Regions from separate parts of the Pantoea sp. X-Soil-MYKO-1785 genome, predicted to be linked through region 2. Evidence: predicted binding sites of a transcription regulator. Region 2 holds the regulator's gene; the other holds the start of a gene.
The links. The regulator LexA, encoded in region 2, represses DNA repair genes until DNA is damaged. The targets are predictions, from matches to a motif close to TNCTGTATGTACATACAGNA.
Positions count from the first base shown of each region.

Region 1: a site for LexA is predicted at 3,272-3,291, ahead of AC6I8D_RS06485 (DNA translocase FtsK 4TM domain-containing protein). Genes of this name have one in related genera too.

Region 1 is NZ_AP036000.1:1,389,509-1,404,166, forward strand. Features, by position in the region: gene cydD (heme ABC transporter permease/ATP-binding protein CydD) at 1-1,103, opposite strand, end outside; gene trxB (thioredoxin-disulfide reductase) at 1,248-2,216, opposite strand; gene lrp (leucine-responsive transcriptional regulator Lrp) at 2,739-3,233, shown strand; gene AC6I8D_RS06485 (DNA translocase FtsK 4TM domain-containing protein) at 3,352-6,948, shown strand; gene lolA (outer membrane lipoprotein periplasmic chaperone LolA) at 7,130-7,741, shown strand; gene AC6I8D_RS06495 (replication-associated recombination protein A) at 7,749-9,092, shown strand; gene serS (serine--tRNA ligase) at 9,186-10,478, shown strand; gene AC6I8D_RS06505 (MFS transporter) at 10,797-11,948, shown strand; gene pflA (pyruvate formate lyase 1-activating protein) at 12,005-12,745, opposite strand; gene pflB (formate C-acetyltransferase) at 12,913-14,658, opposite strand, start outside.
Region 2 is NZ_AP036000.1:286,843-301,500, reverse strand. Features, by position in the region: gene AC6I8D_RS01345 (YitT family protein) at 1-494, opposite strand, end outside; gene AC6I8D_RS01340 (Lrp/AsnC family transcriptional regulator) at 737-1,216, opposite strand; gene dnaB (replicative DNA helicase) at 1,346-2,752, opposite strand; gene AC6I8D_RS01330 (quinone oxidoreductase) at 2,849-3,832, shown strand; gene pspG (envelope stress response protein PspG) at 4,039-4,305, opposite strand; gene dusA (tRNA dihydrouridine(20/20a) synthase DusA) at 4,484-5,479, opposite strand; gene AC6I8D_RS01315 (conjugal transfer protein TraF) at 5,586-6,836, opposite strand; gene zur (zinc uptake transcriptional repressor Zur) at 7,287-7,808, shown strand; gene AC6I8D_RS01305 (CsbD family protein) at 7,881-8,093, opposite strand; gene dinF (MATE family efflux transporter DinF) at 8,265-9,587, opposite strand; gene lexA (transcriptional repressor LexA) at 9,692-10,306, opposite strand; gene AC6I8D_RS01290 (diacylglycerol kinase) at 10,412-10,780, opposite strand; gene plsB (glycerol-3-phosphate 1-O-acyltransferase PlsB) at 10,910-13,333, shown strand; gene ubiA (4-hydroxybenzoate octaprenyltransferase) at 13,543-14,427, opposite strand; gene ubiC (chorismate lyase) at 14,439-14,658, opposite strand, start outside.

The DNA.
Region 1 (14,658 bases), 1.1 Mb from region 2:
CCACACAGCGGCTGGCCATCCGGCGCAAAGACCAACAGATCGACCGCAGCAAGAGTAAGCGGGGCGCTGGCAGTAAACGGCATGTCACCCTGCGCCGGGCCGCTGGTTGGGCTGCCCTGCATGAACTGTTCGAGCGCATCGGCACCGCCGACGGCCTGCGCTTTCGCATGGTAAAACGCCCCTAAATCGCGCAGCGGCTGGAAGAATTCCGGTGCGAGAATCAGCACCAGGAAACCCGCAAACAGGGTGACGCCCTGGCCGTAATCGCCGAAGTGCAGTTCGCCGAGATAAGAAAAACCAAAATAAACCGCCACCACGGCAATCGCTAACGAGGCGAAGAATTCAAGTACCGCCGAAGAGAGAAAGGCCAGACGAAGCACTTCCATGGTGCGCTGACGGAAGTCGGTAGTGGCTGCCGCCACCGCCTGCTGCTCCGCCTCGCCGCGGTGAAACAACCGCAGCGTTTCGCGGCCGCGTAAGCGATCAAGGAAGTTACCGCTCAGACGCGCCAGCACCAGAAAGTTGCGGCGGTTTGCTTCGGCTGCACCCATCCCGACCAGCGCCATAAACAGCGGAATCAGCGGCGCGGTCGCAAACAGAATCAAACCCGCCGTCCAGTTAAGCGGAAAGATCGCCAGCAAGATGCAGCAGGGGATCAGCACGGCCAGCGTCATTTGCGGCAGGTAGCGGGCATAATAGTCCTGCATCTCTTCGATTTGCTCGAGCAGCAGGGTGGCCCAGCTGCCCGCGGGCTTGCCCTGAATCCATGCCGGACCCAGCGCCGATAAGCGATCTAACACCTGTTTACGTAATGCCTGACGAATAGCCTGGCCGGCACGGTAACCGACCCGTTCGCGGGCATAATTTATCGCGGCGCGCAGCATGAAACAGAGCAACAGCAGCAGCATCTCGCTGGCCAGTGCAGCACGCGGTTGCTGTTCAACAATCAGTGCCTGCAGCAGCGAAGCCAGCAGTGCGGCCTGAACAATGATCAACAGTGCGCTAACCACGCCCAGCAGCGTGCTCAGTCGCAACCAGCGACCGGCGAAATGACGTTGCTGACGAAGCCAGCGGGTGAGGTGCTGCTGTCGGGTTTTGTCCATGCGAGACCCTGCGTTGAGCCGATGAGCGATGAAAATAATCGGGCATTTTCATCCCGTTCAGGCGCAAGAATCTAGCATGCGGGCAATAAAAAAGGCGACTGAAAAACAGTCGCCCGGAACATTTGAGATCAGAGGGTTAACAACTTACTTATCGTTTTTAACCAGCCCGTCAAGGAAACGTTCAGCATCTAACGCAGCCATACAGCCGGTGCCGGCAGACGTAATCGCCTGGCGATAGATATGGTCCATGACATCACCCGCGGCAAACACCCCAGGAATGCTGGTCTGGGTCGCATTACCGTGCAGGCCAGACTGAACTTTGATGTAACCATTTTCCAGTTCAAGCTGACCGTCAAAGATGGCGGTATTCGGGCTGTGGCCGATTGCCACGAACAGGCCTGCGACCTCCAGGGCTTCGGTCTCTTCACTGTTCAGGGTTGAACGTAACGTCAGGCCGGTAACGCCCATCTGATCGCCTACCACTTCTTCCAGTGTACGATGGGTGTGCAGCACGATATTGCCGTTGCGGACTTTTTCCATCAGGCGATCAATCAGGATCTTCTCTGCCCGGAAACTGTCACGACGATGGATCAGGTGCACTTCCGCCGCGATGTTAGCGAGATAAAGCGCCTCTTCCACCGCGGTGTTACCGCCGCCGATCACCGCCACTTTTTGGTTGCGATAGAAGAAGCCATCGCAGGTGGCGCAAGCGGAAACCCCTTTGCCTTTAAACGCCTCTTCCGACGGCAGGCCAAGGTAGCGGGCGGAGGCGCCGGTCGCAATGATCAGCGCATCGGCAGTGTATTCACCGCTGTCGCCGGTCAGGCGGAACGGACGATTCTGTAGATCGACCGTGTGGATATGGTCGAAAATGATCTCAGTATTGAATTTTTCGGCGTGCTCATGCATGCGTTCCATCAGCGATGGACCTGTCAGATCGTGCGGGTCACCCGGCCAGTTTTCCACCTCGGTGGTGGTGGTCAGCTGTCCGCCTTTTTCCAGGCCGGTGATCAATACCGGATTCAGGTTGGCGCGTGCAGCATAAACGGCTGCGGTATAACCCGCTGGACCGGAGCCCAGAATGAGTAACTTACTGTGTTTGGCCGTACTCATGCGTTCCTCAGTTTCATTCGGCTGACATAGCCTGCGATTGTAGGGAATATCCAGCGGCAATGACAAGGCTTAGGCAATTTTGTTAACGATAGCTGCAAACGGCGTAGACGATGAGTCCGCTTTTCGCCTGCCTGCTGCGCCAAAAGGGGGCAAAAATCGGTTTTTGCTGGTGCAGCAGTTCAAAAATACTCATTTAAAAACAGATACCCAGCGGTCTGTCTGGCATCTTGTACTGAATTTGGACATTTTACTTTGACAATCGCCTGCGCTTTTGCGAAAACATTATCAGAAGCGAATAACATTAATCGGAACAAAACAGGGTTTCCTCTCCTGTTTTGCACACAACACCGAATAAATGCAGCCTGATATTGGTAATGACGCATGATGTGGACAGACAACATGCGTCATACGGATGAGTGTGAAAGCGCACAGGCTCGGTTAGTTCACTTCAGAAATGCCCCGAACAATGAGCGTTTTCAGGGCGTGGCAGGTAAAGGGAAGGAATTAAGAGAGACAATAATAATGGTAGACAATAAGAAACGCCCCGGGAAAGACCTCGACAGAATTGACAGGAATATTCTGAATGAGCTTCAGAAAGATGGTCGCATTTCAAACGTGGAACTTTCCAAACGCGTAGGATTATCGCCTACGCCATGTCTTGAGCGTGTGCGTCGTCTCGAACGTCAGGGTTTTATCCTTGGCTATACCGCGCAGTTAAACCCACATTATCTTGATGCTTCACTGCTGGTGTTTGTTGAGATTACTCTGAATCGTGGTGCGCCCGATGTGTTTGAGCAATTTAACGCCGCTGTACAAAAACTTGAGGAAACTCAAGAGTGTCACCTCGTTTCTGGCGATTTCGACTACCTGCTGAAAACGCGCGTACCTGATATGTCCGCTTACCGTAAACTGCTGGGTGAAACCCTGCTGCGCCTGCCAGGCGTAAACGACACGCGGACCTACGTGGTGATGGAAGAGGTTAAACAAAGCAATCGGCTGGTAATCAAAACTCGCTAATGCGGGGCAGGTGCAAAACCTGTGAGATTTCGGTACACTCCTGTGAATTCATACAGGACCAGCGTCGGGCTAGCCCGACGCTGTTGCTTCTTACTTTACAGGCACCTGGAGAGTTCTCTTGAGCCAGGAATACACAGAAGATAAAGACGTTTCGTTACAATCGCTGAGCAGTGGACGTCGTCTGCTGGAAGCGTTGCTCATCCTGGTGGCGCTTTTTGCCATCTACCTGATGGTTTCTCTGGTCAGTTTTAACCCTTCCGACCCGAGCTGGTCGCAAACGGCCTGGCATGAACCCATTCACAACATTGGCGGCAGCGTTGGCGCCTGGCTGGCTGACACCTTACTTTTCATCTTTGGTGTGATGGCCTACGCCATTCCTCCGGTGATCCTCGGCCTGTGCTGGATTGCGTTCCGTCAGCGCGATAACCAGGATTATTTTGACTATTTCGCCGTTGGCTTGCGTCTGATCGGCGTGCTGGCGCTGGTGGTCACCACCTGCGGTATGGCGGCGTTGAATGCAGATGACATCTGGTATTTCGCCTCAGGCGGCGTGATCGGCAGCCTGGTGAGTAATGCGATTGCCCCGTGGTTTAGCCCGGCGGGCGGCACGCTGGCCTTACTCTGCGTCTGGGCGGCCGGCATTACGCTCTATACCGGCTGGTCATGGCTGGCTATCGCCGAAAAAATTGGTGGCGTGGTGATGGGCGTGCTGACGTTTGCCAGTAACCGGTCGCGCCACGATGAACCCTGGCAGGAAGAAGAGGATGAACCGGAAGCGCGCGAGCATACTGACGCGCCGCTGCTGCGTGCTGCTGACCCTGACGATGATGACGATGTGTTGCTCTCGGCACCGCGCAGTGCGGCTGCCGGGGCGGAACTTTCTCAGCAGGATCCGCTGCTGGCGAAAGCTGCTGCGGCGACCAGCGCGGCCGTAGCGGCCACCACCCAAGCGGCAGAAGGGGAGATCGCCCCAGCGGCAGTCTCTGCACCAGCCACGTCTGCAACGTCCCCAGCGCCAGCAACGTCTGCGGCATCACCTGCGCCCGTAGCCTCTGCACCTGTCTCGCAGCCAGCTGCTTCTCCGGCCTATACGGCACCGCAAAGCGCTGCACCGGTAGCCAGTCACGCTACTGAGTCTGCATTCGCCGCAGCCGGTACGTCTGCGCATCACGCGCCAGCGGAGAATCCGCCGTTATATCGCTTTGAAATGCCAGATGAAGCGCCCGCTTCATCGTCGTTCAACGCTGATGACGATAATGAACCTAAGATGGGTAACTGGCGTGATACGCAATCCATACCTGCCGCACCGACCGCAGCCGTAGCCACGGCTGCTGAGGCGGCGACGCGCAGCGCGCCAGTGTTCGATCTGGCGCCTGAAGCCACCCTCAATCCGCAGGTTAAGCAGGGCATCGGTCCGGCACTGCCGCGTCCGAATCCGGTAAAACTGCCCACCCGACGCGAGCTGGCCTCGTATGGCATTAAGTTGCCCTCTCAGCGGATGGCGGAAGAGAAAGCGAAAACCGAAGAGAGTGTTTCGGCTGCACCTTTAGAAGCGGAAGCGGAAGAGGCGATGCAGCAGGCTGAACTGCGTCAGGCATTCCAGTCTGAACAGCAGCAGCGTTATGGCACTGGCTGGCAGCAGGACGACGAAGATGAGCAGGAAGCGCAGCAGCAGGCCGCGCTGGCTCGCCAGTTCGCCGAACAGCAACAGCAACGGTATGAGCCGGAAGTGAAAAAAGAGGCCCCGCTATTTAATCTGGATACGGCGTCTGCTTTTGACTTCTCACCGATGAAAGATCTGGTCGACGAGGGGCCGGTCGAGCCGCTGTTTACGATAGCCGCCACCCCGGAACCGGAAGCACCTGCCGCCTCGCATGAGCCATGGCAGCAGACGCGTGAGGTTTCAACGCCTCAGTCAGCCGCGCAGGTGCCGGCACCTGCCGCGCCGCAGCAGTCTGCCTATACCGCATCGGCTGCGACGCCGTCGCCGTACTCTGCCTCACCGGCAGCCGCACAGACGCCAGCACCGGGCGCTTTTGCACCCGCCGCGCCAGAGCAGTCCGCCTATACGGCACCTGCCGCACCGCAGCCGCACACAGCGTCACCGACGGCTCCACAGCCAGCCGCATATACTTCGCCGGCCGCCGCGCCGGTTGAAGAGGCTAAGCCGACGCTGCATGAAAGTCTGATCCATCCGTTCCTGATGCGTCACGAACAGCCGCTGGAGAAACCATCTACTCCTCTGCCTTCGCTGGATCTGCTGACCGCACCGCCAGAAGAGGAAGAGCCGGTCGATATGTTCTCTCTGGAACAGACCGCCCGACTGGTTGAGTCGCGCTTAGGCGATTACCGGGTCAAAGCAGAAGTGGTTGGCATTTCACCTGGCCCGGTGATTACCCGCTTCGAACTGGACTTAGCGCCGGGCGTTAAAGCCGCGCGTATCTCCAACCTGTCGCGGGACCTGGCCCGTTCACTCTCCACCGTGGCGGTGCGTGTAGTGGAAGTGATCCCGGGTAAACCTTATGTCGGTCTGGAATTGCCGAATAAGCATCGCCAGACAGTTTACCTGCGAGAAGTACTGGACTGTCCTAAGTTCCGCGACAATCCTTCACCGCTGGCGGTGGTGCTGGGTAAAGACATTGCGGGTCAGCCGGTGGTGGCCGATCTGGCGAAAATGCCACACCTGCTGGTCGCCGGTACCACCGGTTCCGGTAAGTCAGTCGGCGTTAACGCCATGATTATCAGCATGCTGTATAAAGCCACGCCGGAAGAAGTCCGCTTCATCATGATCGACCCGAAAATGCTGGAGCTGTCAGTCTATGAAGGCATCCCGCATCTGCTGACTGAAGTGGTTACGGACATGAAAGACGCCGCCAATGCGCTGCGCTGGAGTGTCGGTGAAATGGAACGTCGCTATAAGCTGATGTCGGCGCTGGGCGTGCGTAACCTGGCCGGTTACAACGAAAAAGTTGAGCAGGCCGAAGCGATGGGCCGTCCTATCCCCGATCCGTTCTGGAAACCGGGTGACAGTATGGACATGACGCCGCCGGTGCTGGAAAAACTGCCTTACATCGTGGTGATGGTCGATGAGTTTGCTGACCTGATGATGGCGGTCGGGAAAAAAGTTGAAGAGCTGATTGCCCGACTGGCGCAGAAAGCCCGTGCCGCCGGTATTCACCTGGTACTGGCGACGCAGCGTCCTTCGGTGGATGTGATTACCGGTCTGATTAAAGCCAACATCCCGACGCGTATTGCCTTTACCGTGTCGAGCAAAATTGACTCCCGTACTATCCTCGACCAGGGCGGCGCGGAATCGTTACTCGGTATGGGTGACATGCTTTACATGCCGCCAAACTCGTCTATGCCTGTCCGTGTTCACGGCGCGTTTGTCCGGGATCAGGAAGTGCATGCTGTGGTTCAGGACTGGAAAGCGCGCGGTCGTCCGCAATACATTGAAAGTATCACCGCGGGTGAAGAGAGCGAAGGCGGCGGCGGCATCGACAGTGATGAAGAGCTTGATCCGCTGTTTGATCAGGCGGTGGGTTTTGTGGTCGACAAACGTCGCGCCTCTATCTCCGGCGTTCAGCGTCAGTTCCGCATCGGCTATAACCGGGCCGCACGTATCATTGAACAGATGGAAGCGCAGGGCATTGTCTCTGCACCGGGACACAATGGTAACCGTGAAGTACTGTCGCCACCGCCGCACGATATGTGACGTGTGACGATACGTTTTGCAACATTAATCAATGAGCCAGTTCTGACTGGCTCATTGTTTTTACGCGGTATAACCCCATATCTGAGTGAGCTTTCGGTTTATTCTCCTGTTCTGATGGCGGAATGGCGACCAGGCTTAATGCAGCTATTCATGGGAACGTTTAAATAAGGAATTGAAGCAGATGAAATTACGCGTAATCGCTCTTGGCCTGCTGGCCACCTTTTCTTCAGCCAGCGTCCTGGCTGATGCTTCCAGTGATCTGCAACAGCGCCTGAACAAGGTCAGCAGCTTCCACGCCAGTTTTACTCAAAAAGTGACCGACAGCAGCGGTGCTAACGTGCAGGATGGGGAAGGCGAGCTGTGGGTAAAACGTCCCAGCCTGTTTAACTGGCACATGACCGCCCCGGATGAAAGCATCATCATTTCCGACGGCAAATCGCTGTGGTTCTACAATCCTTTTGTTGAACAGGCGACCGTCAGCCTGCTGCAGAATGCGACCAGCAATACCCCGTTTATGTTGATTGCCCGCAATCAGTCTAATGACTGGAAGCAGTACAACATCAAACAGCAGGGCGACAACTTCGAGCTGACGCCGAAAAACAGCGACGGCAACCTGAAACAGTTCACTATTCAGGTAACGCCAGGCGGAACCATTAACCGCTTCAGCGCCATTGAACAGGATGGTCAGCGCAGCGATTACCAGCTGAAAAGCCAGCAGAATGGCGCGATCAGCCCGGATAAATTTACGTTCACTCCGCCTAAAGGCGTAACGGTGGACGATCAACGTCAGTGAGGTCACAGTGAGTAACCTGTCCCTGGATTTTTCCACTGAAAATTTCAAACCTCTGGCCGCGCGTATGCGGCCAGAAACGTTGAAACAGTACATTGGTCAGCAGCATCTGCTGGGTGCCGGAAAGCCGTTGCCGCGTGCCATTGAAGCAGGCCATCTGCACTCGATGATTCTGTGGGGGCCACCCGGGACCGGCAAGACCACGCTGGCTGAAATTATTGCGCATTATGGCAATGCCGATGTGGAGCGCATTTCGGCGGTGACCTCCGGCGTCAAAGAGATTCGTGAAGCCATTGAGCGTGCCCGCCAGAGCAAACAGGTCGGGCGACGCACCATTCTGTTCGTTGATGAGGTACATCGCTTCAACAAAAGCCAGCAGGATGCATTTTTACCGCATATCGAAGATGGCACCATCACCTTTATCGGTGCCACCACCGAGAATCCCTCGTTTGAGCTGAACTCAGCGTTGTTGTCGCGTGCCAGGGTCTATCTGTTGAAATCGCTGACCCACGACGATATCGAGCAGGTGCTGGATCAGGCGATGCAGGATAAAACGCGTGGCTATGGCAATAGCGACATTGTGCTGCCAGAGAATACCCGCCGGATGATCGCTGAACTGGTCAATGGCGATGCACGTCGAGCGCTGAATACGCTGGAGATGATGGCCGACATGGCCGAAACCAACGCGTCGGGTCAGCGCGAACTGACGCCGCAACTGCTGAATGAGGTGTCGGGCGAACGTTCAGCACGCTTCGATAACAAAGGCGACCGCTTTTACGATCTGATTTCGGCGCTGCATAAATCAGTACGCGGCTCTGCGCCGGACGCTGCACTTTACTGGTACGCGCGGATTATCACCGCTGGCGGCGATCCGTTGTACGTGGCACGGCGTCTGCTGGCGATTGCCTCTGAAGATGTCGGCAATGCCGATCCGCGCGGCATGCAGGTGGCGATTGCGGCCTGGGACTGTTTTACCCGCGTTGGCCCGGCGGAAGGGGAGCGCGCCATTGCTCAGGCGATCGTCTATCTGGCCTGCGCACCGAAAAGCAACGCAGTCTATACCGCGTTTAAAGCAGCCATGCGTGATGCTCGCGACCAGCCTGATTATGACGTGCCGGAACACCTGCGTAACGCTCCGACCAAACTGATGAAAGAGATGGGCCTGGGCAAAGAGTACCGCTATGCCCATGACGAGGCGAACGCCTACGCGGCGGGCGAAGTCTACTTCCCACCTGAAATGGCGCAGGCGCGCTATTACGTCCCTACTCAGCGTGGACTCGAAGGTAAGATTGGTGAAAAGCTAAGCTGGCTGGCTGAGCAGGATCAAAATAGCCCGACAAAACGCTACCGCTGAAACAGACGTTACGGTAATGTGGTCAAGGATTTCAACGCATTCCGCTGGAATGAGCCCCTTCTTTCAATCAACTTTTAAATACACAGGATAAGCATGCTCGATCCCAATCTGCTGCGTAACGAGCCAGACGCAGTCGCAGAAAAACTGGCACGCCGGGGATTTAAACTGGATGTGGAAACGCTGCGTACGCTTGAAGAGCGTCGTAAAGTCTTGCAGGTCGAAACAGAAAACCTGCAGGCGGAGCGCAATGCACGATCCAAATCCATCGGCCAGGCCAAAGCCCGTGGGGAAGACATCGAGCCACTGCGTCAGGAAGTGAATGCGCTGGGCGAACGCCTGGATGCCGCTAAAGCAGAACTGGATGAACTGCAGAATCAAATTCGTGACTTTGCGCTGGCGCTGCCTAACATTCCAGCGGATGAAGTGCCGCTGGGTAAAGATGACAGCGAAAACCAGGAAGTCAGCCGCTGGGGCGAACCGCGCCAGTTCGACTTCGAGGTAAAAGATCACGTTGAGCTGGGTGAAGCGGCAAAAGGGCTTGATTTTGCGGCCGCCGTGAAGCTGACCGGTTCACGCTTTGTGGTGATGCAGGGCCAGATCGCGCGTCTGCATCGCGCCCTGAGTCAGTTCATGATCGACCTGCACACTGAGCAGCACGGTTATCTCGAAACCTACGTGCCTTACCTGGTCAACCATGAAACGCTGTACGGTACCGGTCAGTTGCCGAAGTTCGGTGAAGATCTGTTCCATACCCGTCCGCTGGAAGAGGAATCAGACAGCAGCCACTATGCACTGATCCCGACGGCGGAAGTCCCGCTGACCAACCTGGCGCGTGACGAGATTCTTGAAGAGGAGAGCCTGCCGGTTAAGCTGACTGCGCATACTCCCTGCTTCCGTTCTGAAGCCGGTTCTTATGGCCGTGACACTCGCGGCCTGATCCGTATGCATCAGTTCGATAAAGTCGAGATGGTGCAGATCGTAACGCCGGAACAGTCAATGGATGCGCTGGAAGAGCTGGTCGGCCACGCCGAGAAAGTTCTGCAGCTGCTGAACCTGCCTTACCGTAAGGTTTTACTCTGTACCGGCGATATGGGCTTTGGATCGACTAAAACCTACGATCTGGAAGTCTGGTTACCGGCTCAGAATACCTACCGCGAGATCTCCTCATGCTCCAACATGGGCGATTTCCAGGCGCGGCGTATGCAAGCGCGCTGCCGCAGCAAGCAGGATAAGAAACCGCGTCTGGTTCATACCCTGAATGGCTCAGGCCTGGCAGTGGGTCGTACGCTGGTGGCGGTGCTGGAAAACTATCAGCAGCAGGATGGCCGCATCGTGGTGCCTGAGGTTTTACGTCCGTACATGAACGGTGTTGAGATTATCGGCTAAGCCCGCACTGAATAGCAGACCCGGCTTCGGCCGGGTTTTTTTATGTCTGTTATCCCTGCGCAGGGTTAGTTCTTCTTAGGAACTTATCACAAATAAACGTTATCGATATCAGTGCAGCTGAATGGGTTAAAAATCCTGTTTTTCAGAGAGATAGCATTTGTGGCTCTGCCGCTTAGTCTGTTTGTAACCCACTGAAGATTAGTAAATTAAATTGTGACGCAGCAAAATGTGCTGCGCCAAATTTCTGCCCATTGACTTTAAAAAAGCCAGTGGCAAACTGCGCGCAATTTCCTTCATTTGCTTTGGTTCCTGTCCCCTATGTCAACCTGGTCACGCCCCGTGATATTGCTGCTTTGCGGCCTGCTGTTAATGACCGTCTCGATCGCCGTGCTTAACACATTGGTTCCGCTGTGGCTGACCCATGACTTACTGACTACATGGCAAGTGGGTATCGTCAGTTCATCCTATTACACCGGTAACCTCGCGGGCACAGTGCTGGCTGGCTGGTTAATCAGGCAGTACGGGTTCAACCGAAGCTACTATCTCGCCACCGGCCTGTTTGCCGTGGCGACCATCTGTCTGGCGATGATGGAGGGCTTCTGGGCGTGGAGTTCACTGCGATTTATCGCTGGCGTTGGTTGTGCGCTGATGTGGGTAGTGGTGGAGAGCGCCTTGCTGTGCAGCGGCACGGTGCGAAATCGCGGCCAGTTACTGGCGGCCTATATGATTGTCTACTATCTCGGCACCGTGGCCGGTCAACTGCTGGTCAGTAAGCTGTCGACAGAATTGCTAAGCGTGATCCCGTGGGTAACCAGCCTGGTGTTTTGCGCGGTATTGCCGCTGGTCTTCACCCGTGTTTCCGCCAGCAGTGAACCGCCTGAAGCGGCACCAGGACGCATCTGGCCTATGTTGCGTCGTCGCAGTTCGCGCTTAGGCATCAATGGCTGCATCATCTCAGGCATCGTGCTGGGTTCGCTTTACGGCCTGATGCCTCTCTATTTGTCGCACCAGGGCATGAGCGATGCCAATGTAGGTTACTGGATGGCGCTGCTGGTAAGTGCTGGTATCGTCGGTCAGTGGCCCATTGGCCGGCTGGCTGACCGCTTTGGCCGCATGCTGGTATTACGGGTGCAGGTATTTGTGGTGATTCTGGGTGCGATGGCGATGCTGACCAACGCCGCGATGGCACCGGCACTGTTTGTGCTGGGGCTGGCTGGTTTTACGCTCTATCCAGTGGCGATGTCCTGGGCCTGCGAAACGGTGGCGCACCATGAACTGGTGGCAATGAATCAGGCGTTGCTGATGAGCTATACCGTTGGCAGTCTGGTGGGGCCGGGTATGACCTCAATGCTGATGCAAAATTACTCTGACCGGCTGCTGTTTGTGATGATTGCGGCGGTGGCATTGATCTATCTGGTGATGCTGCTGCGTAAAGCGAATCATCATGCCACACCGGTGGCGCATGCCTGAGGGCAGGACATTAAAAAAGGGAGCCACCGGCTCCCTTTCTCTTGTTATCTGGCTAATCAGTACATTACTTCGTGACCATAGCTGGCGAGAATATTTTTAACCCGCTCCATCGTCTCTTTAGTCGGCGGTTTTATGCCATCCAGCTTGTACTCTTCACCCATCGCAATCCATTTATGCTTGCCCAGTTCGTGGTACGGCAACAGTTCAATCTTCTCAACGTTTTCCATATCACGGGTAAATTCACCCAGCCGATGCACGCTATCATCATCGTCGGAATAGCCGGGCACTACCACATAACGAATCCAGGTCCGCTTACCTTTTTTCTGCAGGTAGCGGGCAAATTCCAGCGTGCGATGATTCGATACGCCGACCAGAATCTGGTGGATCTCATCATTCATCTGTTTGAGGTCGAGCATCACTAAATCGGTGACCTCAAGCAACTCATCAATAACCGGATCGTAGCGGCGGACAAAGCCGTTGGTATCAAGACAGGTGTGAATGCCTTCAGCTTTACAGGCGCGGAACCAGTCGCGCACGAATTCAGCCTGAAGTATTGCCTCACCGCCTGACGCCGTGACGCCGCCGCCTGACGCGTTCATAAAATGACGATAAGAGAGGACATCCGCCATCAACGCCTCGACGCTGATCTCTTTACCTCCGTGAGTATCCCAGGTGTCACGGTTGTGACAGTAGAGGCAGCGCATCAGGCAGCCCTGGAAGAAGGTGATGAAACGGATGCCGGGACCATCGACGGTACCGCAGGATTCGAACGAGTGGATACGACCGTTGACTGACATTGCGATGTATTCTCCAGTGAGTCTGCCGGGACAGACGGCGCAATCTCTGTTGCGCTCAGGGCAGGAAATCGATTCTGGTCGTGACCGTGGCTGAGATCACCATCAGAACAGACTTTTGAATAAAAGGCTCCTTGCGGAGCCTTTTTATATTCAGGATAGCGCGTTGTTTACAGTGACTGCGTAAACGTACGGGTAATCACATCCTGCTGCTGTTCTTTAGTCAGCGAGTTGAAGCGTACAGCGTAACCGGAAACACGGATGGTCAGCTGTGGATAGTTCTCTGGATGCTCCATGGCGTCCAGCAGCATTTCACGGTTCATCACGTTGACGTTAAGATGCTGACCGCCTTCAATGCTGGCTTCATGATGGAAGTAACCATCCATCAGGCCGGCAAGGTTAGCTTTACGCACGTTATCATCTTTACCCAGCGCGTTTGGCACAATCGAGAAGGTGTAAGAGATACCATCTTTTGCGTAGGCAAACGGCAATTTAGCCACCGAGGTCAGTGACGCTACCGCACCTTTCTGATCGCGGCCGTGCATTGGGTTCGCACCGGGTCCGAATGGCGCGCCAGCACGACGACCATCTGGAGTGTTACCGGTTTTCTTACCGTAAACCACGTTAGACGTAATGGTCAGGACAGACTGGGTCGGAACGGCATGGCGGTAAGTGTTGAGCTGCTGAATTTTCTTCATGAAGCGCTCAACCAGATCGCAGGCCAGGTCATCAACGCGCGGATCGTTGTTACCAAACTGCGGATATTCGCCTTCAATATCAAAGTCAATCGCCAGACCATCTTCATCACGAACCGGTTTCACTTTGGCATATTTAATGGCTGACAGTGAATCCGCTGCCACCGACAGACCGGCAATACCACAGGCCATGGTGCGATAAACATCACGGTCATGCAGCGCCATCAGTGCGGCTTCGTAGCTGTACTTGTCATGCATGTAGTGGATGATGTTCAGCGACGTCACATACTGTTTAGCCAGCCAGTCCATGAAGTGGTCCATACGCGCCATAACGGTGTCGAAATCCAGCACGTCATCGGTAATTTTGTCTTCTTTCGGTCCAACCTGCATTTTCATTTTTTCATCAACGCCGCCGTTGATTGCGTATAGCAGGGTTTTCGCCAGGTTGGCACGCGCACCGAAGAACTGCATTTGTTTGCCGACGATCATCGGGCTGACGCAGCAGGCGATGGCGTAGTCATCATTATCGAAATCCGGACGCATCAGGTCATCATTTTCATACTGCAATGATGAGGTATCGATGGAGACTTTCGCTGCATATTTTTTGAAGTTAATAGGCAGTTTTTCAGACCACAGAATGGTCATGTTCGGCTCTGGTGAAGGACCCATGGTGTAAAGGGTATTCAGGAAGCGGAAGGTGCTTTTCGATACCAGCGTACGGCCATCAACGCCCATACCTGCCAGTGATTCGGTTGCCCAGATTGGATCACCAGAGAACAGTTCGTCATATTCCGGTGTGCGCAGGAAACGGACCATACGCAGTTTCATTACCAGGTGGTCAATCAACTCCTGCGCCTGCTCTTCGGTCAGTTTACCGGCTTTCAGGTCACGTTCGATGTAGATATCCAGGAAGGTAGAGACGCGACCAAACGACATTGCGGCGCCGTTCTGTGATTTAACCGCAGCCAGGTAGCCGTAGTAAGTCCACTGTACCGCTTCCATAGCGTTGGTTGCCGGACCTGAAATGTCATGGCCATATTTGGCTGCCATCTCTTTAATCTGGCCCAGAGCACGATGCTGATCGGAAATTTCTTCACGCAGACGGATAGTGGCTTCCAGATTAACGCCATTTTCCAGGTCACTTTGTAAAGAAGCAAACTGGGCGTATTTGTCCGCCATCAGATAGTCGATACCGTATAAAGCCACACGGCGATAGTCACC
Region 2 (14,658 bases):
CAGGTATCCACCGCCATTTGCAGCTTGCCGGCGCGAATGCCAAAGCGATCCTGTAGCCACAGCGCCAGGATATTGATGCCGCCCAGGCTGGCTTTATGACGAAACAACACTATAAACCCGATTCCCATGATGACGTTACCGAACAATGTCGCATAGAACGGATCGAGGGCGGAAAAATGGACAAACAGCGGATGCAGATGGGTAAACAACGACACCAGCCCAACGGCACAAAAGGTTTTCAGGGTAAATTCCCAGCCCATGCGTTTTACCGCCAGCCAGTAGAACGGAATATTGATCAGAAAGAAGGCGCTGCCGAAGGATAACGGCGACAGGTAGCTGATCAGAAAAGCGATGCCTGCAGTACTGCCGGTCAGCGCGCCCGCCTGTTTCAGCATAATGACGCCGAACGAGACCATCAGGGTACCAAGCACAATCGCCAGCGCATCTTCAATGCGGGAATGGGGAATGCGGGAGGGTTCTGCAACGTTATCCATGTGGGTTATCTCAGTGCAAATGATGCAGTTCAGATGCAAAAAACGCACCATACCGGCAGCCTTTGACGGCCACCGGTATGGTGCCAGCGATTATCCCATTGATAACTAAGGCGCTTTATTGCAGGTTTTTGTGATAAAAGTTTCGGTAAAACCGTTAATTCATGCACAAATATCTGTTCTGGTGCGCGTTCTTTGCATTATTTGCCGCGAGTTTGCACCAAAACGGCACAATACGCACCTTTTTAGCGCGTCTTGTGCTCAGGAGTCATCATCAGCCCGTTCTCTTTCATTCGTCCCAGCACTACCGAGGTTTTTACATGAGAAACGCTCTGGTGGCCAGCGACCAGCTGACTGATTAAGGCGCTGAGCGAATTGAGATCGGCTACTGCCACTTTCAACAGATAGTCGGCATCGCCGGTGGTTTTGTAGGCGTCGACGATCGCCTCTTCCTGCTCCACCATCCGATGAAAACTGTCGACATATTCAGCAGTATGGTTAATTAAGCGCACCTCAATCAGCCCGACCATACCCAGTCCAATCGCATCCGGCGACAGCCGGGCGTGATAACCAAGAATAAGATTGGCCTGTTCCAGGTTAATCCGGCGGCGTGAGCATTGTGAAGCCGACAGGCCGACCAGATCGCTTAATTCCTGATTGGTCAGGCGGCCATTAGATTGTAATAAAGTCAGGATTTTAAGGTCGTAATCGTCTACGTGAGTCATTCCGTTTCCACAGCGTTATTGGCGTCGCTTTGTTACAGATAACCCGATAATCGGCGGGGTTGTCCAACACTATTTTCTGATGATGGGGGCTGTCATGCACAGATCGTGCATGACAGCACAAAGAAGAGATTATTCGTCGTCGTATTGCGGGCCAGCGTAGTTATCAAAACGCGACCACTGGCCGTTAAAGGTCAGCCGCACCGTGCCGATCGGGCCGTTACGCTGTTTACCGAGGATGATCTCGGCGATCCCTTTAAGATCGCTGTTTTCGTGGTAAACCTCATCGCGATAGATAAACATGATCAAATCCGCATCCTGCTCGATCGAGCCCGATTCACGCAGATCCGAGTTCACCGGCCGCTTATCGGCACGCTGCTCCAGCGAGCGGTTAAGCTGCGACAGCGCCACCACCGGCACATTCAGCTCTTTGGCTAACGCTTTCAGTGAGCGCGAGATCTCGGCTATCTCCAGCGTACGGTTATCCGACAGGGAAGGCACGCGCATCAGCTGCAGGTAGTCGATCATAATCATGCTTAAGCCACCGTTTTCACGGTAGATACGGCGGGCGCGCGAGCGCACTTCGGTCGGCGTCAGGCCAGAAGAGTCATCAATGTACATGTTCTTCTTCTCCAGCAGGATGCCCATGGTACCGGAGATACGCGCCCAATCCTCATCATCCAGCTGGCCGGTACGAATACGGGTCTGATCGACCCGCGACAGCGACGCCAGCATACGCATCATGATCTGTTCGCTGGGCATTTCGAGGCTGAAAATCAGCACCGGTTTGTCCTGCAGCATCGCGGCGTTTTCGCACAGGTTCATCGCGAAGGTGGTTTTACCCATTGAAGGACGCGCGGCGACGATAATCAGGTCAGAGCGCTGCAGGCCCGCGGTCTTCTTATTGAGATCCTGATAGCCGGTATCCACGCCGGTGACGCCATCGTGCGGCGTCTGATAAAGCGATTCGATACGTGAGACGGTCGCCTCAAGGATCTGCTCAATATTTTTCGGGCCGGCATCCTTACTGGCGCGCGCTTCGGCAATTTTGAAAACGTTGGATTCGGCGAAATCCAGCAGCTCTTCGCTGTTGCGGCCCTGCGGATCGTAGCCGGCATCGGCAATCTGGTTGGCGACCGAAATCATCTCACGCACTACTGCACGTTCACGCACGATGTCTGCATAAGCGCCGATGTTAGCCGCGCTGGGGGTATTTTTCGCCAGTTCGGCCAGGTAAGCAAAGCCGCCTGCCATCTCCAGCTCGCCGCGGGTTTCCAGCGATTCAGAGAGGGTGATCAGGTCGATTGGCTTGCTGTTTTCCAGCAACCGCTGCATCTCGGAAAAAATCAGCCGATGCGAGCGGTTGAAAAAATCATTGGCGACCACGCGCTCGGAGACGTTGTCCCAGCGCTCGTTATCCAGCATTAACCCACCGAGCACCGATTGCTCCGCTTCCAGCGAATGCGGGGGCATTTTCACGCCTTCCAGCTGGCGATCCTGCGTTTCGTTCGATTTGTTGGTGGGTTTATTTCCTGCCATAGTGAATGCATTACCGATGTTCTGTGGGGACGCGCAAGTATACCTCAGTTGGGGTGCGCGCCTCACCCTCATGATGAAACAATCACAGGAGTCAGAATGGCAAAGCGTATTCAGTTCAACGCGCACGGCGGTCCGGACGTTCTACAGTGGGCTGATTTTGAACTTGCCGATCCTGCCGGTAATGAGGTGCAGGTAGAAAATCGCGCCATCGGCATTAACTACATCGATACCTATCTGCGCAGCGGCCTCTATCCGGTGGCAGCCTTCCCGTCCGGTCTCGGTACTGAGGCGGCGGGTGTCGTTACCCGGGTCGGCCGTGACGTGACGCTGTTTAAGCCCGGCGATCGGGTGGTCTATTGTCAGGCAGCCCTCGGTGCCTATAGTGAAGCGCACAACGTGGCAGAAGATCGGCTGATGCACCTGCCCGATGCGATCGGTTTTGAGCTGGCCGCCGCCAGTTTCCTGAAAGGGCTGACCACTCAGTATCTGCTGCGCCAGACCTATAAAGTCAAAGCGGATGAGACCTTCCTGTTTCATGCCGCCGCTGGCGGTGTCGGCCTGATTGCCTGCCAGTGGGCAAAAGCGTTGGGCGCGCACCTGATTGGTACCGTCGGTTCAGCTGAAAAGGCGACGCTGGCGAAGAATGCCGGCGCCTGGGCAACGATTAACTATCGCGAAGAGGATATCGCCGCACGCGTCAGCGAACTCACCCAGGGGAAAAAAGTCGGCGTGGTGTATGACTCGGTCGGTAAAGATACCTGGGAAGCGTCGCTGGACTCGCTGCGTCGTCACGGATTGATGGTGAGTTTCGGCAACGCTTCCGGCCCGGTGACCGGGGTCGATCTGGGCATCCTGAATAAGAAAGGCTCGCTGTTTGTTACCCGCCCGTCGCTGTTCGGTTACATCACTAACCGTCAGGAGCTGGTAACCGCCAGTGCCGAACTCTTTTCGCTGCTGGCCAGTGGCGCGATTAAAGTGGAGGTGCCGGAACAGCAGAAGTTTGAATTGAAGGAGGCGGGTAAAGCGCATCAGATGCTGGAAAGCCGTGCCACCCAAGGGTCGAGCCTGCTGATTCCCTGATAGCCGGTACCCCGTTCAGCATACAAAAAGGGCTTCCCGCAGGAAGCCCTTCTCTTTTTTTATTTTCGTTCGCGCTGGTGTAGGGACAGCGGCGATGAATTCGTTTCGACTCAACGACAACTATCCTGCCAGAAAACATAAGTAAAAAATATGTTTAAATGCAGGTATTGTCTAAGCACAACGTCAAATTGTGATCATCTCCGCAATTAACGCCAGCCTTTTCGGTCTAAGTTATTGATCTTACGCTTTAGCTTACGCCATTCTCGCGTATTACGATCGCCGAAAAAGGCGCGATGCAGCCAGACAGCGACCACTGCCAGCACCAGCCACGGCAACACTTTGATAACAAGTGCAAACAGTCCACCGACGAACATTACCAGCGTGGCGACCACCAGCGCAGCCAGTACGCCGAGCAATGAAACACCGGTTAGCAACAGCATCAGGAAAAAACCCAATACAAATAAAATTTCCACGTTAGCGCTCCTTATTGAGACTCATTGTGACGATCTTTACAAGAAGCGTGCCAATCTGTAAGCGATTGTTTTTGCTGATAACAGGCCAGTCTGATTAACCGGTGAACAGTCAAAATAACCAAAACCTGGCGTAAAAAAAACCAGCCATTGCCGGCTGGTCTCTTTGGGTACAGGTCGATCAGGCTTCCTGCGGAATTTTATCCGCCACCAGTGCCAGTGCGGCTTCCAGTACGCGCACATCCGCGCCAGGTTTGTGGGCATTTTCACTCAGGTGGCGTCGCCACTGGCGTGCTCCCGGGATCCCCTGGAACAGACCGAGCATATGACGTGTCACATGGCCCAGATAAGTGCCCTTCGCCAGTTCGGCTTCAATATAGGGGTACATGGCGCGGACCACCGCCACCGGATCGGCCGCCGGATGCTGACGCCCAAACAGTTGCTGATCTACCTGCGCCAGAATGCCAGGATTTTGATAGGCTTCACGCCCCATCATGACGCCATCAAGATGCTGCAGGTGGGTTTGCGCCTCTTCCAGCGTTTTCACACCGCCGTTAATCGCCAGCGTCAGGTGTGGGAAGTCCCGCTTCAGCTGATAAACCCGTGGGTAATCAAGCGGTGGAATTTCGCGGTTCTCTTTCGGGCTGAGGCCAGACAGCCAGGCTTTACGCGCATGGATGATAAACGTCTCGCATCCGCCGCGCTCGGCCACTGTCCCGACAAAATCGGTCAGAAACTGATAGCTGTCCTGTTCATCAATCCCGATGCGCGTTTTTACCGTCACCGGAATCGACACCACATCACGCATCGCTTTGATGCCGTCAGCGACCAGATCGGCTTCTGCCATCAGGCAGGCCCCGAAGCGGCCATTCTGCACCCGGTCAGAGGGACAGCCGACGTTCAGATTCACTTCGTCGTAACCGCGCTGCTCTGCGAGACGGGCGCAGTGCGCCAGCGCCGCAGGATCGCTGCCACCCAGCTGTAAGGCGACCGGATGTTCATCCTCGCTATAGGCCAGGTAATCGCCCTTACCATGAATAATCGCGCCGGTGGTCACCATTTCGGTGTAGAGCAGCGTATCGCCGGTCAGCTGACGATGAAAATAGCGGCAGTGGCGATCGGTCCAGTCGAGCATCGGGGCAATCGAGAAACGTTGCGAAGAAAAAGTATCGGTCATGAAGCGCAGGCAATCCGGTAAATGAGGGTGATTGAATTCTGTGCAAGGATAACACAAGGACGGGCGATAGTGCATCGCCCGCCCCGAACTGCGGCATGAAAGAAGATCAGAAATTGAAGCCCAGCTGCATCATCGCGCCCCAGGTATTATTCGCTCCAACCGAGCCAGCCAGATCCAGATGCACCGCTTTGTTAAACGGTGACAGGCCGAAACCGGCGGTTGCGACATTTTCATCGTTCGAACGCATATCCGCACGATAACCGGCACGCAGCTGTAACCAGTCGAGCACCCGATATTCCGCACCCACCGCCGCATACTGGCTGTTTTCCTGCGTTTTGAAGCGTTTGGTTTCGGTCAGGTCGACATCGCCGGTCACGGTGAACGGGCCTTTATCCCAGGCCAGACCGGTGGTGACCAGTGGACGGATCTGATAAGTATCGCGGAAGCCGTTGACCTCTTTGGTCTGCAGATCGCGGGATACCAGGTTTTGTCCGGTGATGCCCAGCGTCCAGTTTTCAGCAAACGTGGTCGCCAGACCGGCATCAACGTTAAAGCCGGTATCCGTACTGCGATACTGGCTATTGTTGATGTCACTTTTGTCATAGTTGTAAATGCTGGCGGTGTAGTTATACAGCCAGGTTTTTTGCACTTTCGGCGTGACGCCCACCGACACCGGCTGACCGGCAATGGTGAACTCATGTGCCAGTGCGACGCCATAGTCGGTGACCAGCGCCGCTAAACCGTTGGCGCTGGAGCGCAGGTTATTCTGGTCGCCCGGACGAGGAAGCACCGTGCCGTTAGCAACACCACGCAGATAGTCGATATCGCTCTGGACCACGTTGGCCCGCACGTGTGCTGTTCCATAGGCTTTGGTGATAAAGGCGAAAGGCAGCGTCTCGTTGGGAATAGTGACCGCCAGCGCCACCCCGGCGTTGCCGTCCGCTTTGTTGCCGCGCAAATCACTGAGCTGATTGGCGACATCGCCTGAGGCAGCGCGCACTTCAGGATAGCCCCGCAGATAATCGGCGAAGGTCAGGTTACCGATCACCTCGCGGTAGCGATCAACGGTATCGGTGATGTCATCCACTTTGTCGATCAGGTGATCTTTATCGGTGACCTGAATACCGGCGGAAGGGAAAATAATACTGACGCTATCGTCGGGTTTGGCTCGTGTCATTAAAGCCGGGTTGGCCAGCACGGCTGAGCCATAAAGAGAAGATGCAACGCCGGTTCCGCCCATGGCGTCATTGCGTGCATCGTACCAGGTCCCCGCCGCCATGGCGGAAGAAGAAAGGAAAAGCGCATTCACTACAGCGGTGTACTTCAGCGCTGAGCGTTGAGCGGATTTTTTCACCATTTGCCTGCCATCACCTGAGAAAGTGCCGTTGAAACATTCAACGACTGAATAGTTTGTTAGCCCTATTGTGAACCCTGGCTAACGCGTTATTGCTGTGAATTCAAAGGAAACAGTCGCTTAATTCAAAGGATTGGACGTTTTCCAATCAGTAAAACATTATTTTTGTTCAAAATACCCGATAATAAATAAAATAATACCAGACATTTCTTAAGTCTTTCTGAACATTACTTCTTAACTCAGTGAGATGCAAAGCAAAAGCGCGACAAAGGCCACCTTAGCCGGTCGACGAGTGGATCTGATTTGGGGCTGATAGCGGCCTCGCCTGCGGATGAACTCGCGTTTTTGATCGACGTCCGAGCAGAATTTGCTGTTTTATCAGGCAACAACCAACCTCTGCGCCGCAAAAATTTGTGTGATAAAATAACATCACTTATCCAGCGGAGAGTTTCCATGTCAAACATGACGTCACAGCAAATAATGACCCAGGCGGAAAAACTGTGCCTGCAGCGCGGTGTGCGTCTGACATCGCAGCGGGCTGAAGTGTTACGATTAATGGCTGAGCAGCCAGGATCGATCAGCGCTTATGATCTGCTGGATCAACTTCGGGTTAGCGAACCTCAGGCCAAGCCACCTACGGTCTATCGGGCGCTGGACTTCCTGCTGGAACAGGGCTTTATCCACCGGGTAGAGTCCAATAACAGCTATGTGATGTGTCACCATTTCGAGGCACCGGCACACACATCAGTAATGCTGGTGTGCGATCGCTGTGCGGCAGTAACCGAAAAGCAGGCGCAGGGAGTAGAGAAGATTATTGCGACGCTGGCTGGAGAGGCGCAATTTGCTCTGCGTCACAGCGTGATTGAAGCACATGGATTATGTGAGAATTGTGTCGAAGTCGAAGCCTGCACCCATCATGAAAGTTGTCAGCACGATCATCAAAGTGAAGGTAAAAAGCGGGGAAAACGCGGGTAATGTGCACATCCTTGTGCGGGTGCCGGTATGAGCGTACCGGGGGGTAGGAGCTTTATCCGTAAATCTGTGTGATTACCAGCGGTAATCTTTGTTCTGACTTTCCCAGTCTGTTACTTCGCGCTCTGCATCTTCTTTGGCATAGCCGTAACGTTCCTGAATTTTTCCGACCAGCTGATCGCGTTTGCCTTCGATAACCTGCATATCATCGTCGGTCAGCTTGCCCCATTTCTCTTTCACTGTGCCTTTGAATTGCTTCCAGTTGCCGCTCGCTTGATCTTTATTCATGGCAGACCTCTATGTCATCCTTTGGTTACATCATTTATCTTGAAAGAAAACAAAATGACGATATAAAGCGCTGGTTCACTGCGCTGCTTACGGTTAATTATAGTAGAAGATTTTAGGTTTGCCGAAACAATACAGAATAATCTGTAGCCTGAGCGCGTCAGAGGCCGGCTATCAGGCGTTAAACCAGCTGTTCTGCTGCCAGTGTTTACGCCAGATCAGCCATAGCGACAGACCACGCAGCGCCAGGAAAACGCTAACTGCCAGCCACAAGCCATGGTTGCCCAGCAGCGGGACGCTAAGTAGCGTCAGGAAGTAACCGAGTGCCGCCACCACCATGCTGTTACGCATCTCCCGGCCGCGGGTTGCACCGATGAACATGCCATCCAGCAGATAACACCAGACCCCCACCAGCGGCAGGATCACCTGCCATATCAGATAGCGATCGGCCGCCTGTTGCAGCTGTTCGATCGAGGTCAGCAGCGCCACGATGTGCGAACCGAAACACGCATAAATCAATGAGAACAGCAAGGCCACCACCAGCGCCTGTCGGCAGGCAGAGTGCCAGACGCGCAGCAGCCGGCTGCCATCCTTCGCACCATGCGCCTCACCGGCGAAGGCTTCAACCGCGTAGGCAAAACCATCCAGCGCATAGGCGGTAAAGGTGATAAACATCAGCAATACCGCGTTCACCGCCACCACCTGCGGACCGATGCGTGCGCCCAGCACCGTCAGCGAGGCAAAACAGAGCTGCAGCATTAACGAACGCAGCATAATGTCGCGATTAAGACGCAGCAGCCGCTTCATGTCACCGCGCCAGCTCTGCTTCAGCATTGCCGGGGTGATGCCACGCAGTTTCAATACCCGCCAGACCATCACCGCACCGACGGCCAGCGTTATATACTCTGCCAGTGCGGTCGCGGTTGCCGCGCCTGCCACACCCCAGTGCAGGCCCATCACCAGCCACAGATCGAGTACAATATTGACCAGATTGCCGATCACCAGCAGGATGACCGGCGCACGCGCGTACTGCACGCCCAGCAGCCAGCCAAGGATCACCAGATTTGCCAGAGTGGCGGGCGCACTCAGCCAGCGGATCTGAATAAACAGCGTCGCCTGTTGCAGAACGCTGGCATCGCCGCCAATCAGATCGGTCGCCAACGCAGCGATTGGCGAACGCAGGCAGACGAACAGCACGCCAGCCAGCAGCGCAATGATTAAAGGCTGGGTCAGCGCACGTGCCAGTGCCAATTTATCGCCGGCACCAAAAGCCTGCGCCGTCAGGCCGGTGGTACTCATTCGAAGGAACAGCAGCAGCATGAAGAGGAAACTGGTGATTGTCGTACCGACCGCAACCCCGCCAAGATAGACCGGGCTGTCGAGGTGACCAATGACAGCAGTATCGACCACTCCCAGTAAAGGAACGGTGATGTTAGAAAGGATCATCGGCAGCGCCAGCCGCCAGAGGTTTTTGTCGGTAGCCGTTAAAAAACGCATTCGCAGTTCCGTGCTCGGTGCCGCTGCAGAGAGGGGAGCAGCAGCGACAAAATTAGGGCAGACAGAATAGCATCAGACGCTACGAATGCGTGGTTATGTCAGACTCAGAGCCATTCGCCGTTGCGAACCACACCGACCGCCAGACCTTCGACCGTCAGCGACTGAGCGCGCGTATCGACGATAATTGGCTCAAAATCACTGTTTTCAGGCAGCAGATGCACAATAGCACCCTGCTTCTTCCAGCGTTTAACCGTTACTTCATCATCAATGCGGGCCACCACAACCTGGCCATTACGCACGTCCTGGGTTTTATGTACTGCGAGCAGGTCGCCATCCATAATCCCGATATCTTTCATCGACATTCCACTGACGCGCAGCAGAAAATCAGCAGAAGGTTTGAACAGGCCCGGATCCACTTTGTAATGGGTTTCGATGTGCTCCTGCGCCATGATCGGCTCACCGGCAGCAACCCGGCCAATCAACGGCAGACCTTCAGACGCTTCTTCTTCCATCAACAGGCGAATACCGCGTGAGGCGCCAGAAACAATCTCAATCACCCCTTTACGTGCCAGTGCCTTAAGATGCTCTTCTGCCGCGTTCGGCGAGCGGAAACCCAGCTGCGCGGCAATTTCTGCACGCGTAGGCGGCATGCCCGTTTGAGTAATATGGTCGCGAATCAGGTCATAGACCTGCTGCTGCCTGCTGGTTAATGCTTTCATCCCGCCCCCTGGTTGTTTATACAGTCGCTGTGAGTATATACAGGTATTGGTGAAATGGAAACCGATTCTCAGGCAAAACGCGCCATCTGACGCGTTGTGGAAGGCTTATCGCAAATGCGACCAAAGCAGCGCGATCCAGACAAACAGTGCCAGTAAGATGCTGATCAGCACCGCCGCGGAGCCCATATCCTTGGCCCGTCCGGCCAAAGGGTGGCGCTCCTGACCGATACGATCCACTACCGCCTCAATGGCGCTGTTGAGGATTTCGACAATGACCACCAGCACCACAGCGCCAATCATCAGAATGCGGGAGACGATATCGACATCCAGCCAGCAGGCGACAATAATGGCGGCCAGCGCGGCCAGCGCCTCCTGGCGGAAAGCGGCTTCGTGTTGCCAGGCGGCGCGCAGGCCCTGCCATGAATAACCTGCGGCTTTCACTATTCTTACAAAACCGGTGGCATTATTTGCCATAGTAAGTGGAACCCTTTCATCGGATTGACGTCAATGTCTGGGCTGCGTGCAATTGGCACCACCACAGATCTTCGCTGCGCTTTCTGGTATGCTTGCGGCGCTTTGCTAACAAGAGGCTTCATGTTGTCTATGTCAGGTTGGCGTAAACTTTATTACAAATTACTGAATTTACCATTGTCCTTTTTGGTAAAGAGTAAGGCCATTCCGGCCGATCCCGTTTCTGAACATGGTCTGGACCCGACCCGGCCCATTATGTACGTTTTGCCTTACGATTCGAAGGCGGACTTACTGACTTTACGCGCGCAGTGCCTGCGGCATCATCTGCCCGACCCGCTTTCTCCGCTGGAGATTGATGGTTCGCTGCTGCCGCGCCACGTTTTTATCCACGATGGCCCGCGTGTGTTCCCCTATTTTGTCCCCAGCGTTGAATCGGTGAAAATCTTTCACGATTACCTGGACCTGCACCGCAATAATCCCAAGCTGGATATCCAGATGCTGCCGGTGACGGTGATGTTTGGCCGGGCGCCAGGCCGTGAGGTTCAGGGCGAAGATACGCCGCACCTGCGGGTGCTGAACGGTGTGCAGAAATTCTTTGCGGTAATCTGGCATGGACGCGACAGTTTTGTCCGTTTCTCGCCGACTGTTTCGCTGCGCCGTATGGCAACCGAACACGGCACCGACCAATCAATCGCCCAGAAACTGGCCCGGGTGGCGCGCATTCATTTCGCCCGTCAGCGGCTGGCGGCAGTTGGCCCACGCTTACCGGCACGTCAGGATCTGTTTAATCGTCTGCTGCAATCCAAAGCGATTGAAAAAGCGGTAGAAGACGAAGCGCGCAGCAAAAAAATCTCCCATGAAAAAGCGCAGCAAAATGCGGTTGAGATGATGGAAGAGATCGCGGCGAACTTCTCCTATGAGGCGATTCGCGTCACCGACCGCGTCATGGGCTGGCTCTGGAGCCGGCTCTATCAGGGCATCAACGTTAATGGCGGCGAAAAAGTCCGTCAGCTGGCGCAGGATGGCCATGAAATCGTCTATGTGCCTTGCCATCGCAGCCACATGGATTACCTGCTGCTCTCTTACGTGCTTTATCATCAGGGACTGGTGCCGCCGCACATTGCCGCCGGTATCAACCTCAACTTCTGGCCAGCCGGCCCGATTTTCCGTCGTCTGGGCGCATTCTTTATTCGTCGTACCTTCAAAGGCAACAAACTGTATGCCACGGTGTTCCGTGAGTATCTCGGTGAGCTGTTCACCCGCGGTTACTCAGTTGAATATTTTGTTGAAGGAGGACGGTCACGCACCGGTCGCCTGCTCGATCCGAAAACCGGCACCTTAGCCATGACCCTGCAGGCAATGCTGCGCGGCGGTAATCGCCCAATCACCCTGGTGCCGATTTACATCGGCTATGAGCACGTGATGGAAGTGGGTACCTACGCCAAAGAGCTACGCGGTGCGGCGAAAGAGAAAGAGGGCTTCATGCAGATGCTGCATGGCTTACGTAAGCTGCGCAACCTCGGCCAGGGCTACGTTAACTTTGGCGAACCGCTGCCGCTGGTTAACTATCTCAACAAGCGGGTGCCGGAATGGCGTGAGTCGATCGATCCTATCGAACCGCAGCGTCCAAGCTGGTTAACCCCTACCGTGAACGACATTGCGGCGAGCTTAATGGTACGTATCAATGAAGCGGGTGCGGCCAACGCCATGAACCTGTGCGTCACCGCGCTACTCGCCTCACGTCAGCGCTCACTAACCCGCGAACAGCTGATTGAGCAGCTTGAGTGCTATACCCAGCTGCTGCGTAACGTGCCTTATTCAGCCAACGCCACGGTGCCCGATCTCTCCGCAGAGGCGCTGCTGGATCATGCGATGGGCATGAATAAGTTTGAGAGCGAGAAAGACAGCATTGGCGACATCATCATCCTGCCACGTGAGCAGGCGGTGCTGATGACCTACTATCGCAACAACATTCACCACATGCTGGTGATGCCGTCGCTGATTGCCGCTATTGTGCAGCAGCATCAGACCATGAGCGAAGCCGAGTTGTTGCGCCAGGTGAGTCTGATCTACCCGATGCTGAAGAGCGAACTGTTCCTGCGCTGGCAGACCGATGAGCTGCCGCAACTGCTGACCGAACTCTGTCAGGAGCTGGCGCGTCAGGGACTGATTACGCTTGAGGCTGGTCAGCTGCGCTTTACCGCGGCGCGCTACCGTACGCTGCAACTGCTGGCGGCCGGCGTGCGTGAAACGCTCCAGCGCTATGCCATTACCTTCTCTATTCTCAGCGCCAAACCGGCCATTAACCGCGGGACGCTGGAGAAAGAGAGCCGCACACTGGCGCAACGTCTGTCAGTGCTGCACGGTATCAACGCGCCGGAGTTTTTCGATAAAGCGGTCTTCACCTCACTGGTTCTGACGCTGCGCGATGAAGGTTATATCAGCGACAGCGGTGATGCAGATGTCGCGCAGACCCTGGCAACATGGCACATTCTGGCCGATCTGGTCACCAGCGATGTACGCATGACCATCGAAAGCGCCGTGGCCCACGACTAAATGCCCTGCGCAGTAAAAAGGCGACCCCGTGAGGTCGCCTTTTTTGTGCCTGAACGATGCTGCGCTGCAACTGCACCCTTTCCTGCCTGACTATCTGTGCCGGAACCTTCTCCTGCCTGACGAATTGCCTGAACTGTACGCTGAGTTCCGTCACGCTGAATCGCATCGGATAGCATTTCAGCGCCCCGCAAACCCGTCTGGCCTGTCGATTACCACAGTTGGCTAAACGGCGGGGTATTCATCAACACACCGAGGAACAGCACCAGCCCGACATAGTTGTTGTTGAGGAAGGCTTTAAAGCAGGCCGGGCGTTCACGCCGGGCGATCAGCGTTTGCTGGTAAATAAACAGGCCAGCCGCCAGCAGTAGCGTCCCGTAAAACGCCACGTTGAGCTGCAGCAACATGCCAACCCACGCCATCAGCAGCAGCGTTGCCAGTTGCAGCAGGCCGATTATCAGCTTGTCGAAACGGCCAAACAGAATCGCGGTCGACTTAACGCCAATCTTCAGGTCATCGTCGCGATCCACCATCGCGTACTGGGTGTCATAGGCCACCGTCCAGCAAATGTTGGCGAAGAATACCAGCCAGCAGACCAAAGGTAAGGACTCACTAACTGCCGCCCAGGCCATCGGAATCGCCCAGCCAAACGCGGCCCCCAGCACCACCTGCGGCAGATGGGTATAGCGTTTCATAAACGGATAAACCCAGGCGAGCGCCAGACCGACCACCGAAAGCAGTATCGTCATCAGATTCATGGTCAGCACCAGCGCAAACGCCACCAGCGCCAGCCCGGCGAACAGCAGTTTGGCTTCTCTGGCACTGACCGCGCCGCTGGCTAAAGGCCGATGCCTGGTCCGCTCAACATGCCCATCCACCTTACGGTCAGCAAAGTCGTTAATGACGCAGCCGGCGGCGCGCATCACGAAAACGCCGGCAACAAACACCAGCAGCACCGGAAGCGGCGGGATCGCCATATCAGCCAGCCATAAGGCCCACAGGGTGGGCCACATCAGCAACAGGGTGCCGATCGGCTTATCAATGCGCATCAGGCGGCTATAGGCCTGCCATTTATTGATGTGTAAGCTCTTTTCCACCACAGATTTCCTCAGGCCAGATCGCGATAAAGCGGTGAAGCCGGTAAAAACAGTTCCGTCAGCAGCAGCGGTTTGCCGGACAGCCGCAGACGCGAGCGGCGTCCCCACAGCGCATCAACCTTGCCCGGCTCGATAAAATCACGGGTCAGGGTTGAAGAGGAGAACAGATAACGCCCCAGCGGACGCGTACCCAGCTGTTGCAACATCGCCTCCGGGCCATTCAGGGTGCTT